2 regions of the Saccharopolyspora sp. NPDC050389 genome follow, and region 2 is predicted to be linked to the other one. Evidence: riboswitches for the same ligand, from Rfam matches in the RefSeq annotation. Region 2 holds a riboswitch; the other holds the start of a gene.
What was found. Region 2 has a riboswitch for thiamine pyrophosphate ahead of AB0I53_RS10420 (cytosine permease). Riboswitches for the same ligand answer to the same signal wherever they lie in the genome.

Region 1: it holds a riboswitch for thiamine pyrophosphate, as region 2 does, so the genes downstream of both, thiC (phosphomethylpyrimidine synthase ThiC) here and AB0I53_RS10420 (cytosine permease) in region 2, are expected to answer to the same signal.

The regions. Positions count from the first base shown of each region.
Region 1 is NZ_JBFAKG010000105.1:6-3,438, forward strand. It holds gene thiC (phosphomethylpyrimidine synthase ThiC) at 119-1,762, opposite strand; TPP riboswitch at 1,755-1,877, opposite strand; gene AB0I53_RS41775 (Uma2 family endonuclease) at 1,963-2,613, shown strand; gene AB0I53_RS41780 (peptide deformylase) at 2,614-3,192, opposite strand.
Region 2 is NZ_JBFAKG010000012.1:76,001-79,433, forward strand. It holds gene AB0I53_RS10415 (helicase HerA-like domain-containing protein) at 1-1,325, shown strand, start outside; TPP riboswitch at 1,374-1,487, shown strand; gene AB0I53_RS10420 (cytosine permease) at 1,478-2,803, shown strand; gene AB0I53_RS10425 (helix-turn-helix transcriptional regulator) at 3,051-3,433, opposite strand, start outside.

The DNA of each region.
Region 1 (3,433 bases), on a different contig from region 2:
CCCCCTTGTTTAAGCGGTTTCGGGGCCCCGGGCGGGCGCGGGGCCCGCAACGCTGTCCGGGGCGTTATAGCACCCCAAAACGCTCACGGGCGGTGACCTGCGGAAACGGTGCTCCGGTCTAGTCGGCCAGCGGGAGGTAGACCTTGCTGCCGGCCCCGGCGAACTCGTCCGACTTCTCCTGCATGCCCGCCTCGATCGCCTCGACGCTGGTCAGGCCGCGCTCCGCGGCGAACTTCCGGACGTCCTGGGTGATCTTCATCGAGCAGAACTTCGGCCCGCACATGGAGCAGAAGTGCGCCGTCTTGGCAGGCTCGGCGGGCAGCGTCTCGTCGTGGAAGGCGCGCGCGGTGTCCGGGTCCAGCGACAGGTTGAACTGGTCGGTCCAGCGGAACTCGAACCGCGCCGTGGACAGCGCGTCGTCCCGCTCCTGCGCCCGCGGATGCCCCTTGGCCAGGTCGGCGGCGTGCGCGGCGATCTTGTAGGTGATCACGCCGACCTTGACGTCGTCCCGGTTCGGCAGCCCCAGGTGCTCCTTCGGCGTGACGTAGCAGAGCATCGCGGTGCCCGCCTGGGCGATCATCGCCGCGCCGATCCCGGACGTGATGTGGTCGTAGGCGGGGGCGATGTCGGTGGTCAGCGGCCCGAGCGTGTAGAACGGCGCTTCGCCGCACAGCTCTTCTTCCAGCCGCACGTTCTCGACGATCTTGTGCATCGGGACGTGGCCCGGGCCCTCGATCATCACCTGCACGTCGTGCTCGCGGGCGATGTGCGTGAGCTCGCCGAGGGTCTCCAGCTCGGCGAACTGCGCGCGGTCGTTGGCGTCGGCAATGGAGCCGGGCCGCAGGCCGTCGCCGAGGGAGAACGTGACGTCGTAGTCGCGCAGGATCTCGCAGAGCTCGCTGAAGTGCGTGTAGAGGAAGCTCTCCCGGTGGTGCGCCAGGCACCACGCGGCCATGATCGAGCCGCCGCGGGACACGATGCCGGTGACCCGGTTCGCGGTCAGCGGCACGTAGCGCAGCAGCACGCCGGCGTGCACGGTCATGTAGTCCACGCCCTGCTCGCACTGCTCGATGACGGTGTCGCGGTAGATCTCCCAGGTCAGCGCGGCCGGATCGCCGTTGACCTTCTCCAGCGCCTGGTAGATCGGCACGGTGCCGATCGGCACCGGCGAGTTGCGCAGGATCCGTTCGCGGGTCTCGTGGATCCGCTTGCCGGTGGACAGGTCCATGACGGTGTCGGCGCCCCAGCGCGTGGCCCACACCATCTTCTCCACCTCCTCCTCGATCGAGGAGGTCACCGCGGAGTTGCCGATGTTGGCGTTGACCTTCACCAGGAACTTCTTGCCGATGATCATCGGCTCGCTCTCCGGGTGGCAGCGGTTGGCCGGGATCACCGCCCGCCCGCTGGCCACCTCGTCGCGGACCAGTTCGGCCGGGACTCCTTCGCGGGCGGCGATGTACTCCATCTCCCGCGTGATCACGCCGGCCCTGGCCCAGCCGAGCTGGGTCCGGTGCTCCCGGCCGTCGGTCCACCCCGCCCGCATCCGATGAAGTCCACTGTGGACGTCGACGGTGGCGTTCTCGTCGGTGTACGGCCCGGAGGTGTCGTACACGTCGAGGTGCTCGCCGTTGGTCAACTCGATGCGGCGGAATGGCACTTGCAGGCCGGATTCGGTGTTCCGGAACACCTTTCGCGAGCCGCTGATCGGCCCGGTGGTGATCTGGGTTCCGCTTTCGGACGCGTTCGGACGCACGTCGGCCACTGCCATCCACTCCCTACGCCGGCATTACCCGGTCAGGTTCATGCGGTCGGCGGCCCCGGAGTTCTCCAGCCACCCTCTCAGCCCGCTGTTGGTGCGAGCTCCCGCGGTTTTGATTTGTCGCGGCCGAGGCTAGCCCGGAGACAGCGGGCTGCCAACCCCGGTTCACCCCGATGACGGCAGGCCGGTTTGCCATTAGGCTCATGACCAGGGCGATCACAACGTTGTCAGGGGTGGTGAGTACGGTGCGTGATGACATCGATACAGGAGGTGACCGCGCTGTGACCGCTGCCCCTGCATACGTGGCCTCGGTGGAGGATGAGCTCTTTGAGGTCTGGGAAAGCCTGGACCTCCCCAACAAGGGCTGGCGCGCGGAGATCATCGAAGGAAGGATCGTGATTACGCCGCCGCCGGGAAACGAACACAACCTGATCGCAAGCCGCGTGCACCGGGTGCTGGCACGTGCGGTACCTGAAGATTGGGAGATCTTCCAGACTGCGGCAGTTGATACTGGGTTCGGCAACAACCTGTACATCCCCGACCTCGTTGTGATTCCGCAGGATCAGGTGGTCTCGCACGGCACGTACCTTGACGGGAGCAATGCTCTGCTGGTCGTGGAAATAACCTCGGCCAGTAATGCCGATGTCGATCGGACGACGAAGTTGCGTGGGTATGCGCATGCGGGTATTCCGCTGTATTTGCTGATTGATCGGTTCGCGAAAGACCAGCCGACGGTGACGCTGCACTCGCGACCGTCAAACGACCGCTATTGGGATCAACGCCGGGTGCCGTTCGGCGAACCGATCGGTATTCCCGAGCCCTTCGACTTGACCTTGGAAACCAAGGAATTCTGATCAGTCGTCTTCGGCGAAGGGATCGCCGGATTCCGCCGGATCCCAGGTCAGGCCGGGGATTCCCCAGCCGTTGCGGCGGATCATCTTCTTCGCCGCCCGGGCGTGGCGGCCCATCAGGCGGTCCAGGTAGAGGTGGCCGTTGAGGTGGTCGGTTTCGTGTTGCAGGCAGCGGGCGAAGAACCCGGTCCCCTCGACCTCGATCGGCTTTCCGTCCACATCGGACCCGGTGACCTTCGCCCGGTCCGCCCGGCCGGTCGGGTAGGACTCGCCGGGCACCGACAGGCAGCCCTCCCAGTCGTCGTCCGGATCCGGCATGGACTGCGGGATCTCGGAGGTGGTCAGCTCGGGGTTCACCACCACGCCGCGGTGCTGGACGCCCTCGTCGTCCGGGCAGTCGTAGACGAACACCCGCAGGTCGACGCCGATCTGGTTGGCCGCCAGCCCGACCCCGTTCGCGGCGGCCATCGTCTCGAACATGTCCTCGACGAGGGTGCGCAGCTCGTCGTCGAAGCGCTCCACCGGACGGGTGGGGTTGTGCAGCACCGGGTCGCCGACGACGCAGATCGGGTGAACAGCCATGGCCGGGACTTTAGCGGTTTCGGCATCCGGCACGCCGGGGTGCTCCGATCCCGCTACTCGCCGGTGTGATCCGCTCCCGCCGGGAATCCGGGCATGGTGTAATTGAGGGGGAATCACAGCTATGTGATTCCAGTGAACGCGGGAAGTCTCGAATCGCGAGGCGAGGAGCCAGATGGACGCCGCCCAAATGCTGACCGCGCAGGAGATCGCTCGTCAGTGCGAGCAGCTGGCGCGCCTGCAA
Region 2 (3,433 bases):
AGACGCTGCAGTTGCTTGCCGAACAGCTGTCCGACGCCGGCGTGCCGGTGCTGCTGGCGGACGTCAAGGGTGACCTCTCCGGCCTGGCCAGCCCGGGACAGGGCGGGGACAAGGTGACTGCCCGCGCCGCCGAGGTCGGCGACGACTGGCGGCCCGCGGCGTTCCCCGCCCAGTTCCTGTCGCTGGGCACCGGCGGCCGGGGCGTGCCGATCCGCGCGACCGTGACCAGCTTCGGGCCGTTGCTGCTGGCGAAGGTGCTCGGCCTGAACGCGACGCAGGAATCGACGCTGGGCCTGATCTTCCACTGGGCCGACGAGCGCGGGCTGGCGCTGCTGGACATCAAGGACCTGCGCTCGGTGATCCAGTACCTGACCGGCGACGAGGGGAAGGCCGAGCTCAAGGGCATCGGCGGGGTGTCGGCCGCCAGCGCGGGCGTGATCCTGCGGGCACTGTCCAATTTGGAGTCCCAGGGCGGCGACGAGTTCTTCGGCGAGCCTGAGCTCGAGGTCGCCGACCTGCTCCGGCAGGTCGACGGCAAGGGCGTGGTGAACCTGCTGGAGCTCGACGACGTGCAGGCCAGCCCGGCGCTGTTCTCGACGTTCCTGATGTGGCTGCTGGCGGAGCTGTTCGAGGAGCTGCCGGAGGCCGGCGACCTGGACCGGCCGAAGCTGGTGTTCTTCTTCGACGAGGCGCACCTGCTGTTCAGCGACGCGTCCAAGGCATTCCTGGAACGCATCGAACAGACCGTCAAGCTGATCCGGTCCAAGGCGGTGGGCGTGTTCTTCTGCACGCAGCTGCCCACCGACCTGCCCAATGCGGTGCTCTCCCAGCTGGGCGCCCGCGTCCAGCACGCCATCCGCGCGTTCACCCCGGACGATCAGAAAGCCTTGGCGCGCACGGTGAAGACCTATCCGACGACCGAGCACTACGAGCTGGACGAGGCGCTGACGACGCTGGGCATCGGCGAGGCGATCGTGACGGTGCTCGCCGAGACGGGCGCGCCGACGCCGGTCGCGTGGACCCGGCTGCGTGCGCCCCGCTCGCTGATGGGCACGATCGGCGAGGACGCGGTGCGGGCCGCCGCCGCTTCGTCCGATTTGCACGGAAAGTACGGGCAGGCCGTCGATCGGGAATCAGCCTACGAACTTCTGGCGAAGAAGATCGCCGCCGCGCCCGAGCCGCCGGAAACGCCGAAGAAGCCGGACGAGGCCGGGTTGCTGGAGAAGGCGATGGACAATCCCGCGGTGCGGTCGTTCTTCCGCTCGGCGGCGAGCGCCCTGGGGCGGGAGATCACCCGGGGCCTGTTCGGCAACCGCCGCCGGTGAGCCGTACCGGGCTGGCATCGGTCACCTGATCGGGGTAAGGTGTCGCCGACTTATCCACGCGGGAGCTCGGGCGAACCGGGCTGAGAGGGTGGCACTGCACGCGCCACCGACCGCAGAACCTGTCCGGATAATGCCGGCGTAGGGAGCTGTTGATGGCGCTTGACGTCGATCGTGCCGAAGTTCCGCACACCCTGGACGAACCGGCACCGAAGACGCTCGGCGTGCTCGACCAGAGCGCGTTCTGGGGCAACCTCGGGGTGAGCCTGCTCGGCTTCAGCGGCGCGCTGGCCGTGCTCGCGCCGGCCGGTGTGCCGCAGCTGTCGTTCGCCGCCGCGGTCACCGCGTGCGTGGTGGGCACTGTGATCGGCAGCATCATGGTCGGCCTCGCGGCGGTTCCGGGAGCGCGCACCGGTGCGCCCGCGATGATGCTGCTGCGCGGCCTGTTCGGCACCAAGCTGTCGTACCTGCCGACCGTGCTGAACATCCTGCAGCTGGTCGGCTGGGGCACCTTCGAGCTCCTGGTGATCGCGCAGGGCGCGGAGGCGCTGTTCGGCGGCGGCCCGCACTGGTTGTACGTGCTGGTGGCCGGTGCGCTGACCACCGTGCTGACGTTGCGCCCGCTCGGCGCGCTGCGCCTGCTGCGCCGCTACGTCAGCATCGCGGTGGCGATCGCGATGGTGTACTTCTTCGTCCAACTGCTGCGCCAGCCGCTGCCGGACATGAACACCGGTTCCTGGCAGGGCTTCTGGCCCGGCGCGGACGCCGCGCTGGCGGTCGCGGTGTCCTGGATCCCGGTCGCCTCGGACTACTCGCGGCACTCGAAGTCGGTGTCCGGCGCGTTCACCGCCGCGACGGTGGGCTATTCGGTCACCCAGATCGCCTGCTACCTGCTGGGGCTGCTCGGGCTGGCGCTGGTCGCCGGCGACTCGGACAGGGTGTTCGACCCGATGCTGGCGGTGCCGCTCGGGGTGATCTTCTTCGGCATCCTGGTGCTGCGCGAGGTCGACCAGTCCTTCGCCAACACCTACTCGACCGCGGTTTCCATCCAGAACCTGCGGCCCAGCGCGGACCGCCGGGTGCTGTGCGTGGTCATCGGAGCGTTGATCACCCTGCTCGCGCTGACCCTGGACATCGCCCAGTTCTCGAACTTCCTGCTGCTGATCGGCTCGGTGTTCGTGCCGATGTTCGGCGTGCTGGCGGTGGACTACTTCGTGCACGGCCGCCGCCGCAGCTACGACCTGTCCGCGCAGGCCCCGTCCCGCTGGGGCATGCTGCTGGCCTGGTTCCTGGGCTTCGCGGCGTTCCAGCTGATCAACCCGGGCGAGCTCGGCTGGTGGAGCCGGCTGTGGACCGGGCTGCGGGACGCGATCGGCTTCACGGTCCCGACGTGGATGAGCGCCGCGCTCACCTCGTTCCTCGTGGCCGCCCTGGCGGCCGCGATCATCGGCGCCTTCCGCCGTCGCGGCGCGGAAAGCTGAGGCTATAGAGGCTGTTTTGGATGTGGTGACGTGCGGTTGTGGTAACGCGGGCGTTTTGTCTTTGAAGCGGCGCAGCCGCTTAGCCCACCTTCGCAACTCGCACCGCCGCGGGTTCTCAGGGGTCTTCTCGCGAGGACAGCCCCGACGTGGTGAATTGGTCATTCATGATGTCGGGGATCCCACAGCGAGAAGACCTCTGAGGTTCCGCCACCCGCACCGCTACGCAGGACGAGTTTGGAAACAGGCTCTATACCGTTTCCCGGGCGCGCATCGCGAGCAGCTTGATCGAGTTCTCCGAGCCGGAGCCGTCCGCGGTGGTGACCACGACCACGGACTGCTCCGGCGAGCGGGCGGGCACGAGGATCTGTTGCGCGACCGTGAGCGCGCCCACCAGCGGATGACGCAGCTCGTACTCGTCCGCTTCGCACGGTTTGACCCGGTGATCGCTCCACAGCGTCGCGAATTCCGGGCTCTTCATGGACAGTTCGCCGACGAGTGAGGCCAGCACGGCGTCCTCGGGATGCCGTCCCGCGACCTGCCGGAGGTTGCCGACCACGGCGCGCGCTTTGCGCTGCCAGTTCGCGTAGAGGTCGCGGGTGTGCGGGTCGAGGAACAGCATCCGGGCCAGGT